Regions from separate parts of the Thiorhodovibrio winogradskyi genome, predicted to be linked through region 2. Evidence: predicted binding sites of a transcription regulator. Region 2 holds the regulator's gene; each other region holds the start of a gene.
What was found. Region 2 encodes sigma-54, which starts transcription at its own class of promoters, with help from an activator protein. Its sites were predicted from a motif close to TGGCANGNTNCNTGCTT; they were not measured.

Region 1: a site for sigma-54 is predicted at 2,860-2,876, ahead of nifE (nitrogenase iron-molybdenum cofactor biosynthesis protein NifE). Genes of this name have one in related genera too.
Region 3: a site for sigma-54 is predicted at 3,462-3,478, ahead of flgB (flagellar basal body rod protein FlgB). Genes of this name have one in related genera too.
Region 4: a site for sigma-54 is predicted at 2,762-2,778, ahead of Thiowin_RS19645 (DUF4168 domain-containing protein). Genes of this name have one in related genera too.

Annotation. Positions count from the first base shown of each region.
Region 1 is NZ_CP121472.1:946,292-951,183, reverse strand. It holds gene Thiowin_RS04275 (L-lactate MFS transporter) at 1-567, opposite strand, end outside; gene Thiowin_RS04270 (DUF4914 family protein) at 578-2,533, opposite strand; gene nifE (nitrogenase iron-molybdenum cofactor biosynthesis protein NifE) at 2,966-4,420, shown strand; gene nifN (nitrogenase iron-molybdenum cofactor biosynthesis protein NifN) at 4,413-4,892, shown strand, end outside.
Region 2 is NZ_CP121472.1:290,189-295,080, forward strand. It holds gene kdsC (3-deoxy-manno-octulosonate-8-phosphatase KdsC) at 1-304, shown strand, start outside; gene lptC (LPS export ABC transporter periplasmic protein LptC) at 317-946, shown strand; gene lptA (lipopolysaccharide transport periplasmic protein LptA) at 968-1,528, shown strand; gene lptB (LPS export ABC transporter ATP-binding protein) at 1,525-2,277, shown strand; gene Thiowin_RS01515 (RNA polymerase factor sigma-54) at 2,536-4,065, shown strand; gene hpf (ribosome hibernation-promoting factor, HPF/YfiA family) at 4,175-4,540, shown strand; gene Thiowin_RS01525 (PTS sugar transporter subunit IIA) at 4,659-4,892, shown strand, end outside.
Region 3 is NZ_CP121472.1:5,261,501-5,266,392, forward strand. It holds gene Thiowin_RS24080 (flagellar basal body rod protein FlgF) at 1-439, opposite strand, end outside; gene flgE (flagellar hook protein FlgE) at 583-1,854, opposite strand; gene Thiowin_RS24090 (flagellar hook assembly protein FlgD) at 1,889-2,554, opposite strand; gene flgC (flagellar basal body rod protein FlgC) at 2,585-3,007, opposite strand; gene flgB (flagellar basal body rod protein FlgB) at 3,007-3,420, opposite strand; gene Thiowin_RS24105 (CheR family methyltransferase) at 3,662-4,474, opposite strand; gene Thiowin_RS24110 (chemotaxis protein) at 4,644-4,892, opposite strand, start outside.
Region 4 is NZ_CP121472.1:4,295,384-4,300,275, forward strand. It holds gene Thiowin_RS19635 (ATP-binding protein) at 1-1,233, shown strand, start outside; gene Thiowin_RS19640 (sigma-54-dependent transcriptional regulator) at 1,236-2,642, shown strand; gene Thiowin_RS19645 (DUF4168 domain-containing protein) at 2,821-3,258, shown strand; gene Thiowin_RS19650 (BON domain-containing protein) at 3,440-4,267, shown strand; gene Thiowin_RS19655 (NAD(P)H-hydrate dehydratase) at 4,665-4,892, shown strand, end outside.

The sequences.
Region 1 (4,892 bases), 660 kb from region 2:
AAAGGTATTGAAGACACCCGCCTGGGGCAATGGAAAGAGTGCGACGCCGAACAGTTCGTAATCGCTGCCGCTGATGAGTGCCTGCGCCAGGGGCGCGAAGAAAAAAGCGCCGGCGCCGAAGCCAGCGACAGCCAGGCCGGTAATAAGCCCCCGCTTATCCGGGAACCATTTCACGCAGGTGGCGACCGGACAGACGTAGGCCATGCCGATGCCAATGCCGCCGAGCACCGCATAGGTGCCAATGAGCCAGGCCAGTGCCGGCCCCGACGGGAAGTGTCCCGTCAGCCCGGCAAGGATGAGCCCCAGTCCGAGAATCAGGCCGCCGAGGCTGCCCACCAGTCGTGGCCCCAACCGATCCTGGATGAAGCCGCCCAGGATCACGGAACAGGCAAGAACCGCGATGACCAATTGTGCTGGCAGGGTGACCTGGGTCTCCGACCAGCGCGGAAACTGGGCGAGCAAAGGCGTCTGAAACACACTCCAGATGTAGACCGCGCCCAGGCTGCCTTGAATGATCAGGGCCCCGGCGACGACACTCCAGCGCCTGTCGTGGTTTTTGGTTGCCACCGGTGATCCTTCAGCCCTCGTCTGGCTCAAGGCAAGGCAGATCGAGCAGCCCCTGGTAGTCCTGGAGGCTGCCGCCCGCGAGGCAGCACTCGATGATGCGCTGTCCGGCGGGGAGCAGGTCGGGGCCAAGGAAGGCCTTGAGTTCTCGGTGGAAGAACTCGGTCAGGATGGCGGCGCCCTCGTCATAGGCCGCTGGGCCGACCTCCGGCTGATGCTCGACCTCGAAAAACCAGTTACCTAGGGTGCTACCTTCCACCATGATGGTGCCCGGCGTGTAGCCCAGCAAGGTGCAGCGCGAGGGACGCATGCGGTTGGCGGCGAAGCGCGCGCCACCGCGGCGCGCCAGGTACTCGCGGGTGATCCACTGCGGCATGAAGCCAACCTCCCAGGCGCCGATATGCTGGTTGGGGATCAGCACATAGCGCACCTCGGGGGTGTCGATGATTTGGTTCAGCAGCAGGTTGGCATGATCGACCATGCGCCCGGTGGCGAAGGGCCAATAGGAGCCCACGCCCTCGGAGGTCATGCCCTCGGTCTCGACAATGCTCGGGTTGGCGTGGCCGCGTGGCGCAACCAGCCGCCACAGCCAGGCAAGGGCGGGCGGTAGCAGATGGAACAGGCCGATGATGCCGTAACTTGGTCGCTCGGTGGTGCAGGGCGGCGTGCGCACGCCCATGCTGCGCACATCCACGTCGACCGCGCCTTGCACGACTTGGGGAATGATTTTGCGCGGAATGATCACACGCGGATTCGGGCAGGGCTCGCCGGGAGCGTCTTCAATGTGCTCCCAAAGCAGGGTCGTGGCGCCGGGTCTTCCGTGTATGTTGAGAAACAAAAGCGGCTGCGGCGGATGCACTGTGAGCGCCTCGATGTGCGGATCAGTGCCATAGCGGTCAATATGGTTGCAACGCACGAACCAGGCATCCTCGGCATCCATCAAGCTCAGCTTGCCGTTGCCTTTCTCCAGCGAGGGGTGGCAGAGCGCCATGTCGTCGGTCACGGGGCGCAGATCGCAGCCCTTGGGAAGGGTGAACTTGCGTGTCTCGCCAGTCTCCAGGTTGCGCCCCAGCAGCAGGGTGCCGTCGGGCTGGCGGTGGGCATACTCGAGCATCTCACTCTTGCCACCGCCGCTTGCGCCTTCGTGCGAGATCACCACCTTATTCTCGTAAGGAGTGACCACTTGCACCGTGGCGCAGTGCATGGTCACCCAACGTTCTTCCTCACCGATATTGAGCAACACCCCGTAAACGCCCTTCTTGGCACTTGGACCGGGATAGAGGTTGTAGCTAAAGAGCTCGTGCAGGTTCTCGCGCCGATTATGAACGACGATCTGCCGACCTTCGAAGTGGGTGTGCCGAAACGGCGGCGCGACATAAATCAGTGCCTTGGGCTGGAAGTCCGCGGGCAGTTCCTCCAGAGGGACGATGCCTTGCAGAAGTGCCAGTCCCAGCGCGAAAAAGCCAGCATTGTCCGGAACAATCGCCAGTGCCTGGGTAGCTGGACTAGGCAGTCCGGCATGAAAGGCGAAGACCGCGAGTGGCTGTGTCTTGAGCCAGTCGAAGGTCGCCGCGCGCACCGGGTCGAAGGCCCCCCCAAAGCGGGCATCAAAGGTTGGTTTGTCCGTCGGGCGGTCGTCACCGATCACCAGGCAGTCCGGGTCGCGCCGACGCATGTAAGGTTCGATATAGTTCGCGCAGATGCCGTTGCGGGTGCGGCAGACCTCGGCCTCGACCACCCGGCCGCGGCCGGGAACCTCGTAGGCGACCTCCTGCGAGCCGTCGGTGGGTGCGTCGCGCACCGCGAGTTTGATCAGCTCATCATGCCTGCTGGCGATTGTCACGCTCGGTGCGGCGCTCAGCAGTGCGATGGTCTCGGGCGGCAGCGGCAGATCGAGCAGCCGGCGTGTTTGGGAATTTTGGGGTCCGCGCGAGTTCGGATGGGCAGGGGAGAAATCGGTTGGGGACATGCTTGGCCTCAATATCGAAAAAACTCCGGGCCATTCGAGTGTCTCGAAGAATGGCGGCCGGCTCGGTTGCCAGGCAAGCTCCAATCGCCCCGGCATAAAATCCAAACCGCGCCAACATACCCGCGACCTTGCCCAAGAGGCAAGTGCGAACGGCTACCTTGCATCCTTAAGCTGGGGTATTGGACTCGCCCAAATGGCCGGCCGTCGTCACGGAAACCGGCAACTTTCCTAACCAGTGTCGATAATCGTCCCCCCTTTGGTGGTTTGTTGCTTTTGCGACAAGCAGGTTTCTGGATTTTTTCATTCTAATCAATTCCTTGAATATATGGCGTGATCTTTGCTTAACGGGATTCATCAAGACGCTGGTTCCCGTAAGACGACACTAAAACGACGTCCATTGAACAAGGGAACAAGGCGCCAAAAGGAGTCGACATGAAGCAACAAGACATCGCGGCCCTGCTCGACGAGCCGGCCTGCGAACATAACCAGAAGTCCAAGTCCGGCTGCGCCAAGCTCAAACCTGGGGCGACGGCCGGCGGCTGCTCCTTCGACGGCGCGCAAATCGCGCTGCTACCGATCGCCGATGTCGCCCACATCGTGCATGGCTCCATCGCCTGCGCCGGCAGTGCCTGGGATAATCGCGGCACCCGCTCCTCGGGGCCGACACTGTTTAAGGTCGGCATGACCACGGACTTGACTGAACAGGACGTCATCATGGGCCGCGGCGAGAAGCGGCTGTTTCATGGCATCAAGCAAGCCATTGACAACTATGACCCGGCGGCGGTCTTTGTTTACAACACATGTGTGCCGGCGCTGACTGGCGATGATGTTGGCGCCCTGTGCCGCGCGGCCAGCCAGCGCTGGGGCAAGCCGGTGATCTCGGTCGACGCGGCGGGGTTTTATGGCACCAAGAACCTTGGCAATCGCATCGCCGGCGAGGTGATGGTGCGCGATGTCTGCGGCACGCGCGAGCCCGATCCCATTCCGCCCGGCATTGAACGGGCGGATTTCAAAGTCCACGACATTTGCCTGATCGGCGAGTACAACATTGCCGGCGAGCTGTGGCATATGCTGCCCTTGCTCGATGAGTTGGGGTTGCGGGTGCTGTGCACGCTCTCGGGTGATGCTCGCTTCCACGAGGTCCAAACCATGCACCGCTCGCGGGCCAATATGATGGTCTGCTCCAAGGCGATGATCAATGTGGCGCGCAAGCTGCGGGAAAGCTATGGCACGCCCTGGTTCGAGGGGAGTTTTTACGGCGTCGCCGATGTCTCGCGCGCCCTGCGCGACTTCGCCCGGCTGCTCAATGATCCAAATCTGAGCGCCCGCACCGAGGCGCTGATCGCGCGCGAGGAGGCGCGTATCCATCAGGCACTGGCGCCCTGGCGGGAGAAATTTGCCGGCAAGCGGGTGTTGCTCTACACCGGTGGGGTCAAGTCCTGGTCGGTGATCAGTGCGCTGCAGGATCTCGGCATGACGGTGGTGGCGACCGGTACGCGTAAGTCGACCGAGGACGACAAGGCGCGCATCCGCGCGCTGATGGGCGAGGAGGCGGTGATGATCGAGGACGGCAATCCACGCGGGCTGCTCGATCTCTGTGCCAAATACCAGGTCGACATGATGATCGCCGGCGGGCGCAACCAATACACCGCGCTAAAGGCGCGTTTGCCCTTTCTGGATGTGAATCAGGAGCGCGAGTTTGGCTATGCCGGCTATGAAGGCATGCTGGAGCTGGCGCGGCAGCTTGATGTGACACTATCGAGTCCGATCTGGTCGCGGGTACGCCGCGCGCCGCCCTGGCGTTCTGGTGTGAAGGCTGAAGCGAGGTCGGGGCAACTCGCGCCAGAGTCGGCCAACGCGACCGCGCAAGAGGTGGCTCATGGCTGAGATCGTCAAACGCAATAAGGCCCTGTCCGTCAGCCCGCTGAAGGCCAGTTCCACCCTTGGCGCCACCCTGGCCTTTCTCGGCTTCAATCGCGGCATCCCGCTGCTGCATGGCTCCCAGGGCTGCACCGCCTTTGGCAAGATTTTCTTTATCCAGCATTTCCGCGAACCCATTCCGATGCAGACCACGGCGCTTGATCAGGTGAGCGCCATCATGGGCAGTGACGAGAATCTGATCGAAGGGCTGCGGACGATCTGTGAGAAGCACCAGCCAGCGCTGATCGGCGTGCCGACCACGGGCTTGGTCGAAGCCCAGGGCACCGACCCCAAACGCGCGCTCAAAGAGTTTCGCGCCCGCTACCCGGGATACGACCAGGTTGCCATCGTACCGGTGCATTCGCCCGACTTCGCGGGCTGCTTGGAAAGTGGCTATGCCCAGACCGTCAGTCGCATCATCGAGGATCTGGTCCCAGAT
Region 2 (4,892 bases):
TGTTTATCAGGGACGGCGCGACAAACTCCCTGCTTATAACGAACTCAAGGAACGCTTGCAGCTCAGTGACCGTGATTTTGCCTATGTCGGCGATGACGTCATCGACTTGCCAATTCTATCGCGGGTCGGGCTCGGCGTGGCGGTGGCGGACGCCCACCCGATGGTCAAGGCGCATTGCCATTGGCAAACGACAAATGGGGGCGGGCGCGGCGCCGCGCGTGAGGTCTGCGAGTTCATCATGCGCGCCCAGGAGACATTCGAGCCCATGCTCGCGCGTTATCTCCCTCCGTTCGAGGCGCTTTAGGCGCGACAACCGTTGTTCGCCTATCGTCGCCAATCCCTGCTTGCGGCAACACTGCTGCTGCTCGGAACCCTTGCCCTGTGGTTTTCCCAACCGACACAAGACACTGTCCAACCACAAAGCACCCTGGAAAATCGGCGTCCGGATTATATTGTCGAGGGTGTTCGCGCGCTGGAACTGGACTCCCAGGGGCAGCCCTTGCGCCAGCTGCATGCCGAGCAACTGCGCCATTACCCGGATGATGACAGCAGTGAACTCGACCAACCTCGCCTGGTACTCTATGACCAGGCGCTGCCGCCCTGGCGCATCCGCTCCGAGCGCGGCTGGATCGCGGCCGGAAGCGAGCAAATTGTCTTGACCGGGGATGTACGCGCCAATCGCGCTCAAGCTCCCGCCCATGACCCCCTTGCATTCTCAACCAGCCAGATCAAGATCTTTCCGGACGACCGCTATGTTGAAACTGATCGTTTCGTTGAACTCGACCGCGGCCTCGAGCACATGACGGCTATCGATGGCATGCGGCTCTGGTACAGTGAACCGATGCGAGGCGAATTCCTTGGACGGGTGCGTTCCCGGCTATCGACAAGTGAGACACCAGCGCCTCCGCGGCCGCCGGCAACCTCTGCCGACCGTCGTCTGGACTGATTCATCGCCACCATAAGACCCATGCTTTCTCCCAGCCCCAATGTTTCTGATCCCGGCGTTTCCAATCCCGGTTTCCGCGGCGCCCTTTCCTTGCGACCCGCCCTGGCGCTACTGTGCCTGATTGTCTTGACTACCACGCCCACACTCGCGCTTGACAGCGATCAGGAACAGCCGCTGTTCATTGAGGCGGACGCGGCTGAATTTGACGAAAACACCTCCCAAAGCTGGTACATCGGCAACGTCGATATCCAACAGGGCAGCCTGCGCATTCTTGCCGACCGGGTCGAGGTCCAGCATCGCGCAAACCGCCAGCCACGCATCATCATTGCCACGGGCAATCCGGCACGTTACCGACAAATGCCCGAGGGGGAGACCGAACCAGTGCTGGGGCAATCCCAGCGCATGGAATACGACGCTGACAGCGACGTGCTGACCCTGATCGACCGCGCCGTGCTGATTCAGGGCGAGGATCGCTTTGCCAATGACCGCATCGTCTATAACCGAACAAGCGCGCGCGTCACCGCCGGAACTAGCGCCCAGGGCGTGGAGCGCGTCAAGATCACCATCACGCCAAAGGAATGACTGCCGCCCCCCGCACTCAGGACACTCTGGCGCTGCAGGCCAAAGGTCTGGCAAAGAGCTATCGCCGTCGCCGGGTGGTCGATGGTGTCGATATTGCCGTGAGCGCCGGCGAGGTGGTCGGTTTGCTTGGTCCCAATGGCGCCGGCAAGACTACCAGCTTCTACATGATCGTCGGCCTGGTAGGCGCCGATGCCGGACGCATTCTGCTCGCTGGCGAGGATGTGACCCTCGCGCCCATGCACGCGCGCGCCCGCCGCGGCCTGAGCTATCTGGCCCAGGAACCATCGGTATTTCGCAAACTGAGTGCCGCGGACAACCTGATGGCGGTGCTCGAAACCCGCCCTGACCTCAACGACAACCAGCGCCGCCAGTCTTGCGAGGCGTTGCTCGATGAGCTTGGCATCGCGCACATTGCCCAATCCCTCGCCCTCAGTCTGTCGGGGGGCGAGCGCCGGCGACTGGAAATTGCCCGCGCTCTTGCCGTCGAGCCAAAAATCATGTTGCTCGACGAGCCCTTTGCCGGTGTTGACCCCATTGCCGTGGTCGATATCAAAAACATCATCACCCATCTGCGCAAGCGCGGCATCGGCGTGCTGGTGACCGACCACAATGTGCGGGAAACGCTCGACATCTGCGATCGCGCCTACATCATCAACGACGGCCAGGTGATTGCCGAGGGCGCGCCCTCGGTTTTGCTCGACAATACCCAGGTACGCGCCGTCTATCTTGGCGAGCATTTTCGGCTGTGATCAGCTCCTGGACCCATCAAATTGCGCTCCATGACGGGCACGATTTGTTCTCTAGCGCTCTTTTCTCTGACATTCAGACACCAGGACCGAGCCCCCGACTTTGCATCGAGTTGGCCAAGATCAGCTACAATCAAAATTGCCCCATGCAATTTACATTCGCCATTCCAACATTGCCATCCATGCCCATCCCGTCGAAGTTCCGCTGCCGGCCACCTTGTCCGTCACCTTGCCTGCCCGCTGTCAGTTGAAGCCCTCGCGATGAAGCAAAGCATTCAACTGCGCCTCGGCCAGCAGCTGACGATGACGCCGCAGCTGCAGCAGGCCATCAGGCTCCTGCAGCTCTCGACCCTGGATCTCCAGCAGGAAATCCAACAGGCGCTCGAGTCCAACCTGATGCTCGAGAACGCCGATGACGACCTGCCGGAACCAGGCACTCGGGAAGATCGCCGCAACCAGGACGAGGCCAGCGCCCTGCGTCTCGAGGAGGCCAGGCTCGATGGTTCGCTGCGCCCGGAGCGCGAGGACATGCCCAACGAGCTGCCCACCGACAGCGAATGGACGGATACCTTTGCCGATACCGCGGCCGATTCCCTTGCCGATACCTTCGATTCCATGCCAAGCAGCGGTGCTCAAGCCAGCGCCCAATCCGGCTCCCAGTCCGGCGATGGCAATGATTTTGACCTCTTCGCCCAGCGCTCGCGCCCGCAAACCCTTCACGATCATATCGCCTGGCAGCTCAATCTGACCCGTTTCGGCGCCCGCGACCAGGCCGTGGCCGAGGCGCTGATCGATGCCATCGACGCCGACGGCTACCTGCGCCTGGATCTGAGCGAACTGCCGGAGATTCTCAATGACCCGGAACTCGAGCAGGACGAGATCGAGGCGGTGCTGCATCGCATTCAGAGCTTCGACCCGCCAGGGCTAGCGGCGCGCGATCTGCGCGAATGCCTGATCCTGCAACTGCGCCAGCTGGCCGATAACCAGCCTCGACGCGACCATGCGCTGCGCATCTGCGAGCACCATTTCGACGCCCTTGCGCGCAATGATCTGGACGCCATGCGCCGCGGCACCAAGCTCGACGATGACGCCTTGGGCCAGGCACTGACGCTGATCCGCTCCCTGAATCCGCGCCCAGGCTCGGCCGTGACCGAGGTGCAACCGGAGTACATCAAGCCCGATGTGCTGGTGCGCCGCCGCCACGGCCGCTGGAGGGTGGAGCTCAATCCGGACAGCACACCGCGCATCCGCGTGAACGAGAGCTACAGACAGCTCATTCGGCGTGCCGACAAGGCCGAGGACAATCAATGCCTGAAATCCCATCTGCAGGAAGCGCAGTGGTTTATCAAGAGCCTGCTCAGCCGCAATGACACCGTCCTGCGCGTGGCAACTAAAATCGTCGAGCTGCAGCAAGACTTTTTCGATTTTGGCGAAGAGGCCATGCGCCCGTTGGTGCTGCGCGACATCGCCGAGTCGTTGGAGCTGCATGAATCCACCGTCTCGCGCGTGACCACGCAAAAGTACATGCACACCCCCAGGGGAACTTTCGAGTTTAAATATTTCTTCTCGAGTCACGTCAACACGACTTCAGGGGGCGAGTGTTCATCGACTGCCATCCGCGCCTTTATCCGCAAGTTGGTCGCCGCGGAGACGGCCAACAAACCACTGAGTGACAATAAAATCGCCGAGATCCTGTCGGATCAGGGCATTAAGGTGGCACGACGAACAGTCGCCAAATACCGCGAAGCCATGGGCATCCCGCCCTCGAACGAGCGCAAGCGGCTCGCATGACAGTCGGGTTTTCATCTTCCGGCCCTTTTGTGGTCAAATCCCACCCTGTTATTGCATCGGCCATTGCATCGGCTTTTCGCCGCGTTCGACCATCCAGGAGTCATCACCTATGCAAATCAAGCTCACGGGGCATCATGTCGACATTACCGAACCACTCAAGGACTATGTCGATAATAAATTTTCCCGCCTCGAGCGCCACTTTGACCATGTCATCAATGCCAACGTCATCCTGAGCGTCGAGAAGCTTCGCCAGAAGGCAGAAGCCACGCTGCTCGTCAATGGCGCCAATGTCCATGCCGATGCCACGCACGAGGATATGTACGCCGCCATCGATGGGCTCATCGACAAACTCGACCGCCAGGTACTCAAGCACAAGGAAAAGCGCCAAAGTCATCGCGCGCCCGGGGCCAAGGCGGCTAGCGCCGAACTGGCCGCCACCGACGAGGCGGCAGCGGATGCGCTCGAGGAGGACTGAGGTCAAAGGCGGCGCCTGCCCCCCCTGTCCTATCACCTGTCCTATCAAGCGTCCTATCAAGTGTCCCACCACAAGCGGACCGACATCATTCACTGATGACCAGGTACCGGAGCCGGTCATGCCGGCTCCGGTTTTTCTTTACTCCACCGGAGAGCCAGCGCACATGTTTCCCCCGCAACTCATCGTCGAGCACCGAGTGCTCGCCGGGGCCAGCATCAGCAGCAAAAAGCGGCTGCTGGAAACCCTGGCCGAGCTGCTGGTCGCCGAGCAGCCCCAGCTCAGCCGCGAGGCAGTGTTTGATCGCCTGCTCGAGCGCGAACGCCTCGGCAGCACCGGCCTCGGTCATGGCGTG
Region 3 (4,892 bases), 510 kb from region 2:
GAATCGTAATGGTGCCATCAGTTCCGATCAGGATGCTTTCGGCTGGCGGTATGGCGATCGGGCCGCCATCGCCCAGCACCGCCAAGCCATTGCCAAGCCGCATGATGCCCTGACCGTCAATGTGCAGATCTCCCGCGCGGGTGTAGCCTTCGGTACCATCCTCGGCCTGGACCGCCAAAAATCCGTCGCCTTGAATGGCCACGTCAAGATCCCGACCAGTGGTCTGCATGGCGCCCGTGGAGAAATCAATCGCCTCATTGGCTACCTGCACATAGTCGCGGGAATCATAGACTGGACCTCGCAAAGGCTCGGTATAGGCATAGGCCATGGACTCACGAAAGCCATGGGTATTGGCGTTGGCGAGATTATGGTTATTGACCGCCTGCGCATACATGGTCTGCTTGGCGCCGGTCATTGCCACATATAGCATGCGGTCCATTGTTCAACCCCTTTTATTTGGAATCGAATTATCCTTTTTGTCTTGGGCAAGATTCAAGCATGACTCTTAAGCTTGACCGCCCATATCGGGTTACACTTCGCCAACCCGACCTACCACTGTTGCGCTCATTTTGGAACCCTTACTTACCGGATATTAATGATCGTCTGAGTAATGGCATCAGCGGTCTGGATTGTCTTGGCATTTGCCTGATAGTTACGCTGCCCGACAATCAGGTCGACCAGCTCCTCGGTTAGATCGACGTTGGATTGTTCAAGCGCACCTGCCTCAATGCCACCCAAGTCTCCTGTCATCGGCGCACCATAGACCGGATCTCCCGCCGCGAAGGTTTCCGCCCAATTATTATTGCCGAGTTGCACAAGACCCTGTGGGTTGGTGAAATTCGCCAATGCAACCTGAGAGAGAATTTCTGATTGGCCATTGGTGAATCGGGCAAATACACGACCAGTCTCATCAATGTCAATACCCGATAGACGGCCAGTAGTCCAGCCGTTCTGATTTAGATCATTGACAGAATATTTGACACCATATTGAGTCGAACCCGCCAAATCCAGCGTCATATCCAATGCGTTCGCGCCATTATTAAAAGTTGCTGGTGCAGGGCCCGGATATTGTATCGTGATCTCAGCTGGCGTCACGACTTCGCCTTGACTTGTGAAAGTAATAGTATCCGGACCAGAAATCAGGGTGGTTTGCCCCGGATTCGCGTCATCCTCCATCCCAACAAATACTTCCCACTCGAGCTGGTTTGGAGTTTTCACGAAGTAGGTTGTTGCCATACGCGGCGTTCCGAGCGAATCGTAAACGGTAACAGAGGTGGAAAAGTTATACTGATCGGGTGCGGGATCTATATCCCCTGCTGCAAGAGGATTAACAGGTGGCTCGGCGTCGGATGTTAGATTGACGAGTGCATTAATCTCTGTGGTTGCCTTCGGCTGGGCTTCTCCAGTAGTGAGTTGAATATCGGATAGGGTGCCAACATTGAAGGTTGTATCCGTATCATTGGGATCTACTGGCTCGTAACCCTGCAGCCTTTGACCAGAATTATTAACGACATAGCCTTCACGGTTGACCTGATACTCCCCAGCTCTTGAATATACCACGCTATCGTCGGTATCTTTCAGGACAAAAAACCCCTCGCCATTAACGGCAAGATCCAAGCCGTTTCCTGTTAATTTGATACTACCCTGGCTGAACAGTTGGGATACGGACAGCACCCTCACACCCTGTCCGATTGCTGTTTTACTCACTGTAGTGAAAGTGTGAGCAAAAATATCGCCAAACTCCGCGCGTGATTGTTTGAAGCCGGTTGTATCAACATTCGCGATATTGTTTCCGGTGACATCCAGGCCCGACGCAGCGGCATTGAGACCGGTTAGTCCAATATTGAAAGGCATGGTTTTCCTCCTTTAGAGTCTCACAGCATGGCGCTTAATTGATTCGGCGAATATCTTCAAGTTCAATCTCGCCGATACCTACAACATCAAGCATCAGATCGCCCGTCTCATTGACCGAGACGCTATTGATCGATGCGTCCAGATACACCTCCGCGGCTGCACCCACCTCAGCACCGGTGGCCGTGGCTCGGAACTCATAAACACCAGCAGGCGCAGGGCTACCATTGGCCAGCATGCCGTCCCACTGGAAGTCGTTCAAGCCGGCCGAGGCAGACTCAAGAACAATCTGATTCACCGTCTCGCCGCTCTGATTGACGACATCAATGGTGACATTTTGCGCCGATCTGTCGAGATCGACCGAGCCCGCGATGTTTCCGCTATCCGTCAGCTCGGTAAATTCCGTTGGGACCAACACATTGCGACCGACCAAGGTGGCCGCCTGAACGGCTTGGCCTTGACTCAGGGACTGCGCCAGCACGGTAAAGGAGTTCGTCAACTCATCCATCGCCGACAAGCTGGAGAATTGCGCCATTTGGGCAATAAAATCCCCATTATCCTGAGGCTCGAAGGGGTCCTGCTGCGACAGTTGTTCCGTCATCAAGGCGAGAAAATCGGATTGATTGAGGTCGTTAGCCTTTTTGGCCGTGCCGGTGGAACTGGAGGCAGTGGTGGCCAGCCCCAGGTCTTGCAGGGCATCCAATGAAATTGCCGACATTGTTCTAATCCTGTGTTATTGCTGTCCGCCAATCTGCAAGGTGCGTTGTAGCAGCTGGCGAGTGGTGTTCATCACTTCGACATTGGCCTCGAAGCTGCGCGAGGCGGACATCATGTTGGCCATTTCCTGCACCACATTGACCGCGGGACGAAAGACATAACCCTCTTCGTTGGCTTGCGGATGGTAAGGCTCGTAGGTGGCGTGGGGCTCCGCCGGATTGTCGACGATGCCGGCCACTCGCACGGGCGTGGCCGCGCGGTCGGGGTCGTCGCGATCCAACACGGTTTGAAATACCACTTCCTTGGGTTTGTAAGTGCCCTCGGGCGTGGGCGCCCCAACGCTGGCATTGGCCAGATTGGAGGCGACGGTATTCAGACGCACAGATTGAGCGGTCAGGGCCGAGCCCGCGGTGGTATAGATGCTGAAAAAGTTGCTCATCAGCTTCCTCCGGATTGCAAGGCGGATTTCAGCCCCGAGACCTTGCGGTTCAGGAATTCGACACTGCTTTGAAACTGCATGGCATTTTCGGCAAAGGCGGCATGTTCGAGCTGAGGGTCGACCGTATTGCCGTCGAGTGCAGGCTGCGCCGGCACCCGATAGAGCCGCTCTGGCGGCATGTCCAGTGTGCCTGTCGGGGCTGGTGGCAAATGCTGATCGTCGGTGCGTTTGAGCGGCAAGCGATTGCCGCCCCCGGCAGCCTGTGAGAGCGCAGCGCGGAAATCGATATCCCGCGCCTTGTAGTTTGGGGTATCGGCATTCGCGAGGTTGGACGCAAGCAGTTCGGTACGATCCGCGCGAACCAGCAAGGCTTGCGGTGAAATGCCGAGGGCTTTGTCGAGGGAGAGGCTCATAGCTCATCCTGCCTGGGTGATGCGAAGTGTCAGGCATGGAAAAGCAATGCGCGTGCCAATGCCAGGCGCAGGACGGACAGACCAAATTAACAGGATTGGAGGAGAAAAAAGAAGCGGAGGAGGAGAGAAAAAATTAAGGGAAAAAAGATCTTAGCCCAGCACTGTCTGGTTCAGACCCAGCTGAGATCCAGATCAGATCCCACTGTAAACCGACCTGAATTTCGCTCAGTTCTCGATCAGCCTAGACCCGGCGCAGTACCGATCCGCGTGGAGTTCGCTGAACCTCAAAAGCCTTGGTGTATGGAGAGACCGACTCCGAAGCGCCAATAAATAGGTAACCACCGGGGTCCATCTGACGCGCAATACCGTCAAATACCTGACGCTTGGTCTCGGCAGAGAAGTAGATCAGCACATTGCGGCAAAAGACAATCTCAAACTTGCCCAGAGTGGCATAGGAGTCGAGCAAATTGAGCTTCTGGAAGCGCACCTGGCGCTGGATCTCCAGTTTGATTTTGTGGCCGTTTTCGACGGTGTCAAAAAAGCGGTCGCGACGCTCCTGGCTCAGACCGCGCACAATACTTAGGCCATCGTAAATACCATTGCGGGCCTCGGCCAGGGCGGTTTCTGACAAGTCGGTGCCGATGATGCTGGCAGTCACCGCCTTTAGCGGGTTGACGCTGGCATATTCGCTCAGCACCATGGCGATGCTGTACGCCTCCTGCCCGGTAGAGGCGGCCGCTGACCAGACGCGGAGCGAACGCTTGCTGGCAGCCAAATCCGGCAGGATGATGTGATACAGCATCTCAAAGGGATAGGTGTCGCGAAACCAGGAGGTTTCGTTCGTGGTCATGGCATCAATGACGCGCGACTTGAGCTTGGGTTGCGCCGAACCACGCAGAGCGCGCAGCAACTCCTCGACGCTGGCAAAGCCAAATTCATCAAGCAACCTCGACAGGCGGCTTGAAACCAGGTACTGGCGGTTGGAGCCAAGCACCAGCCCACAGCATTCGCTCAGAAAGCGGGAAAAATCAGTGTAGTCCTGCGGATCAATCACGTTTGTCTGGCACTTTGGTTTGGCACTTTATCCCTGTGTTTGGCACTTTAATCCTTGGCGTTTCTGTCTGGCGCCTTTTGTGTTTGGCACTATATTGTTAGGCACCTATGTCTGCCGGGCGACTCTTCACTCGGCACCGCGCGGTCCAAGATCGCGCCCGGCCAGCCCCTCATGCCTCGTGGGTTTGTTGATCACGAGTATATTTCAAGACGGCGGCGGCAAGTTCATCCGGGTCGAATTTTGGTAGAAAATGATCGGCGCCGGCGCGCTTGACCAAATCGGCATTGAACTGGCCGCTGAGTGACGAATGGAGGATGACGTTCAGCGCGCTTAAATGCTTATTTTCGCGAATTTTCCGCGTCAGCGTGTAGCCGTCCATACGCGGCATTTCAATATCGGAAATCACCAGCGCGATCTG
Region 4 (4,892 bases), 1.5 Mb from region 2:
GATGCGCGCGCGCTGACGGCGGAAGGCACTCAGGGCAGCGTGGACGAGCGCCGTGGGCGCGCGGTGTTTTCCTTCTATCTGCCGCTGTCCGATGCTGCCGGTGGCGCGGTCGGTCTGCTGCAAGTCACGCGCGATCTCAGCGGTTTTCAGGCCTATCTGACGCGGCTGCGCTGGATCGGCGGGACCGGCCTGGTGCTGGTGGCCACGCTGTTCGTGGTCATCGTGCTGGTCGGGCACCACCGCGCCGTGGGGCGCCATGTGCGCGCGCTGACCGCCGCCATGGCCCCGATCGGTACCGGCCAGAGTGGCCTGCGGGTGCCGCGCCAGGGGCCAACCGAAATCAAGCAGCTTGGGGTTGGCATTAACGCCATGATCGCGCGTTGGGAGGCCTCCGAGCGACATCTGCGCGACCAGCGCGAACGCGAGGCGCGGCTGGAGCGCGAGTTGCGCCAGTCCGAGAAGCTCGCCGCCGTGGGTCGTTTGGCGGCCGGTTTGGCGCATGAGCTGGGCACGCCGCTCGGCAGTGTCGCCGGGCGTGCGCAGCGCGCCTTGCGCGGATTGCCGGAGGCGGCGCCGGCGCGCGCTGAACTCATCGCGCAGCGAGAGGAACTCGAGCGCATCTCCCGCATTGTGCGCGAGCTGCTGGATTTCGCCCGCCGCAATCCGCTGCAACGGCGCACCCTGGTACTGGGTTCACTGATGGAGGGCGTGGTGGCGCGCTCCACCCAGGCGGCCCGACGGCAGGCGGTCAGCGTCGCAGTGCGGCTGCCGCTGGCGCTGGCCGCGCAGCGCCTAGTGGCCGATCCCTTGCGCCTGGAGCAGGCACTGGGCAATCTGCTCGATAATGCCCTGGACGCGGCCCGTTCCCGGGTGCTCATCCGCGCCGAGGTAGCCAATGCGTGGCTGCGGCTGTGGGTCAGTGACGATGGGCCGGGGATTGCGGAATCGGCGCGCGAGCGCTTGTTCGAGCCCTTTTTCACCACCAAGGCGGTCGGGCGAGGGACCGGCCTTGGACTGGCGGTGGCGCGCGCGGCCATCGCCGAGCATGATGGCAGCCTGTCCCTGGATGTCGAATCCGAGGTCGATCCGGATGGCGACCCAGATCACGACGTCCTGGGCGGAGCCTGCTTTCGGGTTGAATTACCAGCGGCGGTCCTGGCTGATCGATGCGGGCAGGCCGGGCAGGATGAATCTAGCAAAGGCGACCCAGGGGGCGGCGCCTCTTGGGGGTAATGATGACAACCGCGGATACCAACACCGATACCGACACCCGAGAAAAGCACCAAGCCGCCCGAGTCCTGGTGGTCGAGGATGATCCGGGCTATCGGCAACTGCTGATCGAGGAGCTGGCGGATGCCGGCTATCGCACCCTGGGGGTGGCCGATGCCGAGGCCGCGCGCGCCGCGCTGGAAGCTGACACCTTCGACCTGGTGCTGTGCGATCTGCGCCTGCCCGGCGCCGATGGGCTGGCGGTGTTGCGGGCCAGCCGCGCCTGTCGCCCCCAACCGGGATTCATCATGGTGACCGGCTTTGGCACCATCGATCAGGCGGTCGCCGCGCTCAAGGCCGGGGCGGATGATTTTCTCACCAAACCCCTGGATCTCGAGCATCTGCGCCTGGCGCTGGCGCGGGTGCTGGAGACACGCCAGTTGCAGGTGGAAGTGGCGCGCTACCGCGAACTGCTGGCGGCGACCGACTTCCACGGCATGCTCGGCAAGAGTCCGGCAATGATCAAGCTGTTCGAGCTGATCCGGCGCATCGCCCCCTCCGACAGCAGCGTGCTCATCACCGGCGAGTCCGGCACCGGCAAGGACCTGGTCGCGCGCGCGCTGCACGCCGAGAGCCCGCGCCGTGACCGGCCTTTCGTGGCGCTGAACTGCGCCGGCATTCCCGAGACGCTGCTCGAATCCGAGTTGCTCGGCCATGCCGCCGGCGCCTTCAGCGGCGCGCGCGCGGCCCGCCGTGGTCTGTTTCTGGAGGCCGATGGCGGCACCCTGTTTCTCGATGAGATCGCCGAGATGCCTCCGGCCATGCAGACCAAGCTGCTGCGCCTGCTGCAAGATGGTCAGGTGCGACCGGTCGGCGCCAACCAGGAGATCCCCGCCGATGTGCGCATCCTCGCCGCCACCCACCAGGATCCGAGCGCGCGCATCGCCGCCGGCGAACTGCGCCAGGATCTGTTCTATCGGCTCGAGACCTTTCGCCTGCATGTGCCACCGCTACGCGAGCGCGGCGAGGACATCGCCCATCTATTGCGGCATTTTCTCGGTTTGCACGCTAGCGCCGGCGCCGCGCCCGTGTTCGCGCCCGAGGCCTGGCGCGCGCTCCTGACCTATGCCTATCCAGGCAATGTGCGTGAGCTGGCCAGCCTGGTCGAGCGGGTGGTCACCCTGGCCGCGGGCGCGCGCATCACGCTTGAGGATCTGCCCGAGCGGGTGCGCGCGGCCGCGCCGGCACCGGATCAGCCGAAAACCGGGAGCAGCGATGATGACTGGCCGACGCTGGCCGAGGTGGAAGCCGGTCACATCCGCGCGGTACTCGACTGGACCGGCGGCAACAAACAGCGTGCCGCGCGCATCCTCGGTATTGGGCGCAAGACGCTGTATCGGAAGCTGGGCGAGGCGACTTCGGATGACCCGTAGCAGAATGCGCCATGTAGCGAATTGACCCACCTTTAGCCCCTGCGGGTTGCGCCGAGGTGGTTGTGAATTATATCCTATGTAATTAAAATAAAAGCAAAAAATATCCTTTCGCGGATGTTTGGCACGGTCTCTGATTATTGCAGGGTGCCATTCACCAAACTGACCCAAAGGAGGTCTTATGATGACTTTAAGCAACACCCACGCACTGACCAAAACCGCCCTGCTTGCCGCCGGCCTGCTGACCGCGGGTCTAGTGCAAGCGCAATCCATGGGCGGCGGCGCCGCGTCTGGCGGCCAACCGTCCGGCGGACAGCCCCAGGGCAGCTATTCGTCTCAAAGCATGGAGCAAGTCGAGGTCGACGACGCGACCCTGGAGACCTTTGCCGAGGCCTTTCAGGAGGTGCAGCAGCTTAATCAGGAGCTGACCGAGGAGATGTCCAGCGCCAAATCCACCGAGGCGGCCCAGAGCATGCAGCGCGAGACACAGGAAGCCATGGTCAAGGCGGTCGAAGACAGCGGCATTTCCATCGCCGACTACAACGACATTGCCTCTGGCATGCGTTATGACCCGGTGCTGGCCGAACGGGTGAAGGAAGCCGTCAACGAAATGCGTTAATCGCGCCAATCGCCAATGATAGCACTGGTCGCGGCGCGGCGTCGCGCCGTGATCAGCTCAATTCCTGTTGCCAAGAAAGCCCGGATCGCTGACTGAACCTAGATCACCAATTGAACCCAGGTTGCCAGTCACGCGATCCTTGCTCCCGAGGCCCTTCCATGATGCTTTTCGTGAGCTGTTTATGATTCTCTCAAGTGTTCATCGACGCCGGCATTTGCTCATACAGACGCTGGCCGGCGTTGTCCTCCTAGCTTTGCTCGTCGCCACCGCCACAAGCGCCGAAGCACCCGATGTCCGCGCCGCTCAGGCACAAATGCTGATGCGGATTAACCCTTTGCTCGACGGGTATGAGATTCGCGTCATCCCTTTCCCCAACAAATGGCGGCTGGAAGGCGCCGTGGCCAACGCCATCGAGGCCGACCTGGCACGCGAGCTGGCGGAATTGATGGCCAAGGATGACACCAAGATTGTCGATGCGCTCGACCGGGACGCCGCCATACCGGAAGACTCTGGCACACTGATTGATGACGTCAGTGATCGCACCACGGCAGCGCGGCTGCGCCAGCGCTTGCGCTGGCAAACCCGCAATAGCCCGCTGGATGTCAGCGTCGAGGTTGACAAAGGCATGGCGCGCCTGCACGGACAGGTCGGTGCCGCCTCCACCAAGGATCGGCTGGCGGCCATGGCCGTCAGCACTCTGGGCGTCGATGAGGTCTTCAACTATATTAGCGTCGACCCGGCACTCATCCCCAAGGAACGCGAAGCCCAAAGGCGCGCCGAGGCCGAGAAGGTCGAGGATGCCTGGATACAAGCCCGTCTACACCTTCTGATGACATCGGACACCCGAGTGAACGCACGCGCCATCGACATGGCGGTTGAAAATGGCCAAGTCATCCTGAGCGGTTCCGTCACCTCAGTGGCCGAGCGAAATGTCGCCGAAAGCCTGGCCAAGTACATGCCGGGCGTGCAGGAGTTGGACTCACATCTGGTCATTGAGCGTCAGCTTTGAGTTCCCTCCGAAAAGCCATTCCACCGTGAAGCCCCCAAAACCCTCGGCTCTCGGTCGGACGGTCCGGGGACTTTATCGGAGAGGACTCAAGTTTGCATAACAGGATTATCGGTATTGAAAAGCCCGCTGACCACGATTTTTGTGTTCAATGTTTGCGTGTTTAAGCTAGTACTGTCCAGGCTTTGCAGTCTTGGTTGTTGGGATCATACTGAGGTCAACCCAATTTTGACCAGTAAAGAGGTGAATCCATGGCAACCTCTGGACAAGAGTGTCGAGTCAGTTCCCTGGAAGACGCGCCTAAATATTTGGCCTGTCAGTCCGTACCTGCTCAAGAGTCACATAACCTGACGCAGGCCAGGAATCCGCCAGGGCTGCGGCACTGGCCAAGGCAAGCATCATGGCGCGCTTGATGCCCTGCACCGACCGTCTGCCCTACGCGCTCTATCGGGCTGGACAGGTACGCATGCTCGATGCCTGCGCCATCGAGCGCTTCGGCATCCCCGGCGAAACCCTGATGGAACGCGCCGGCACTGCCCTGTGGCGGCTGATCCAAGACCGCTGGCCCCAAGCTGGGCGTCTGACCATCCTGGCCGGCCCAGGGAACAACGGCGGTGATGGCTATGTG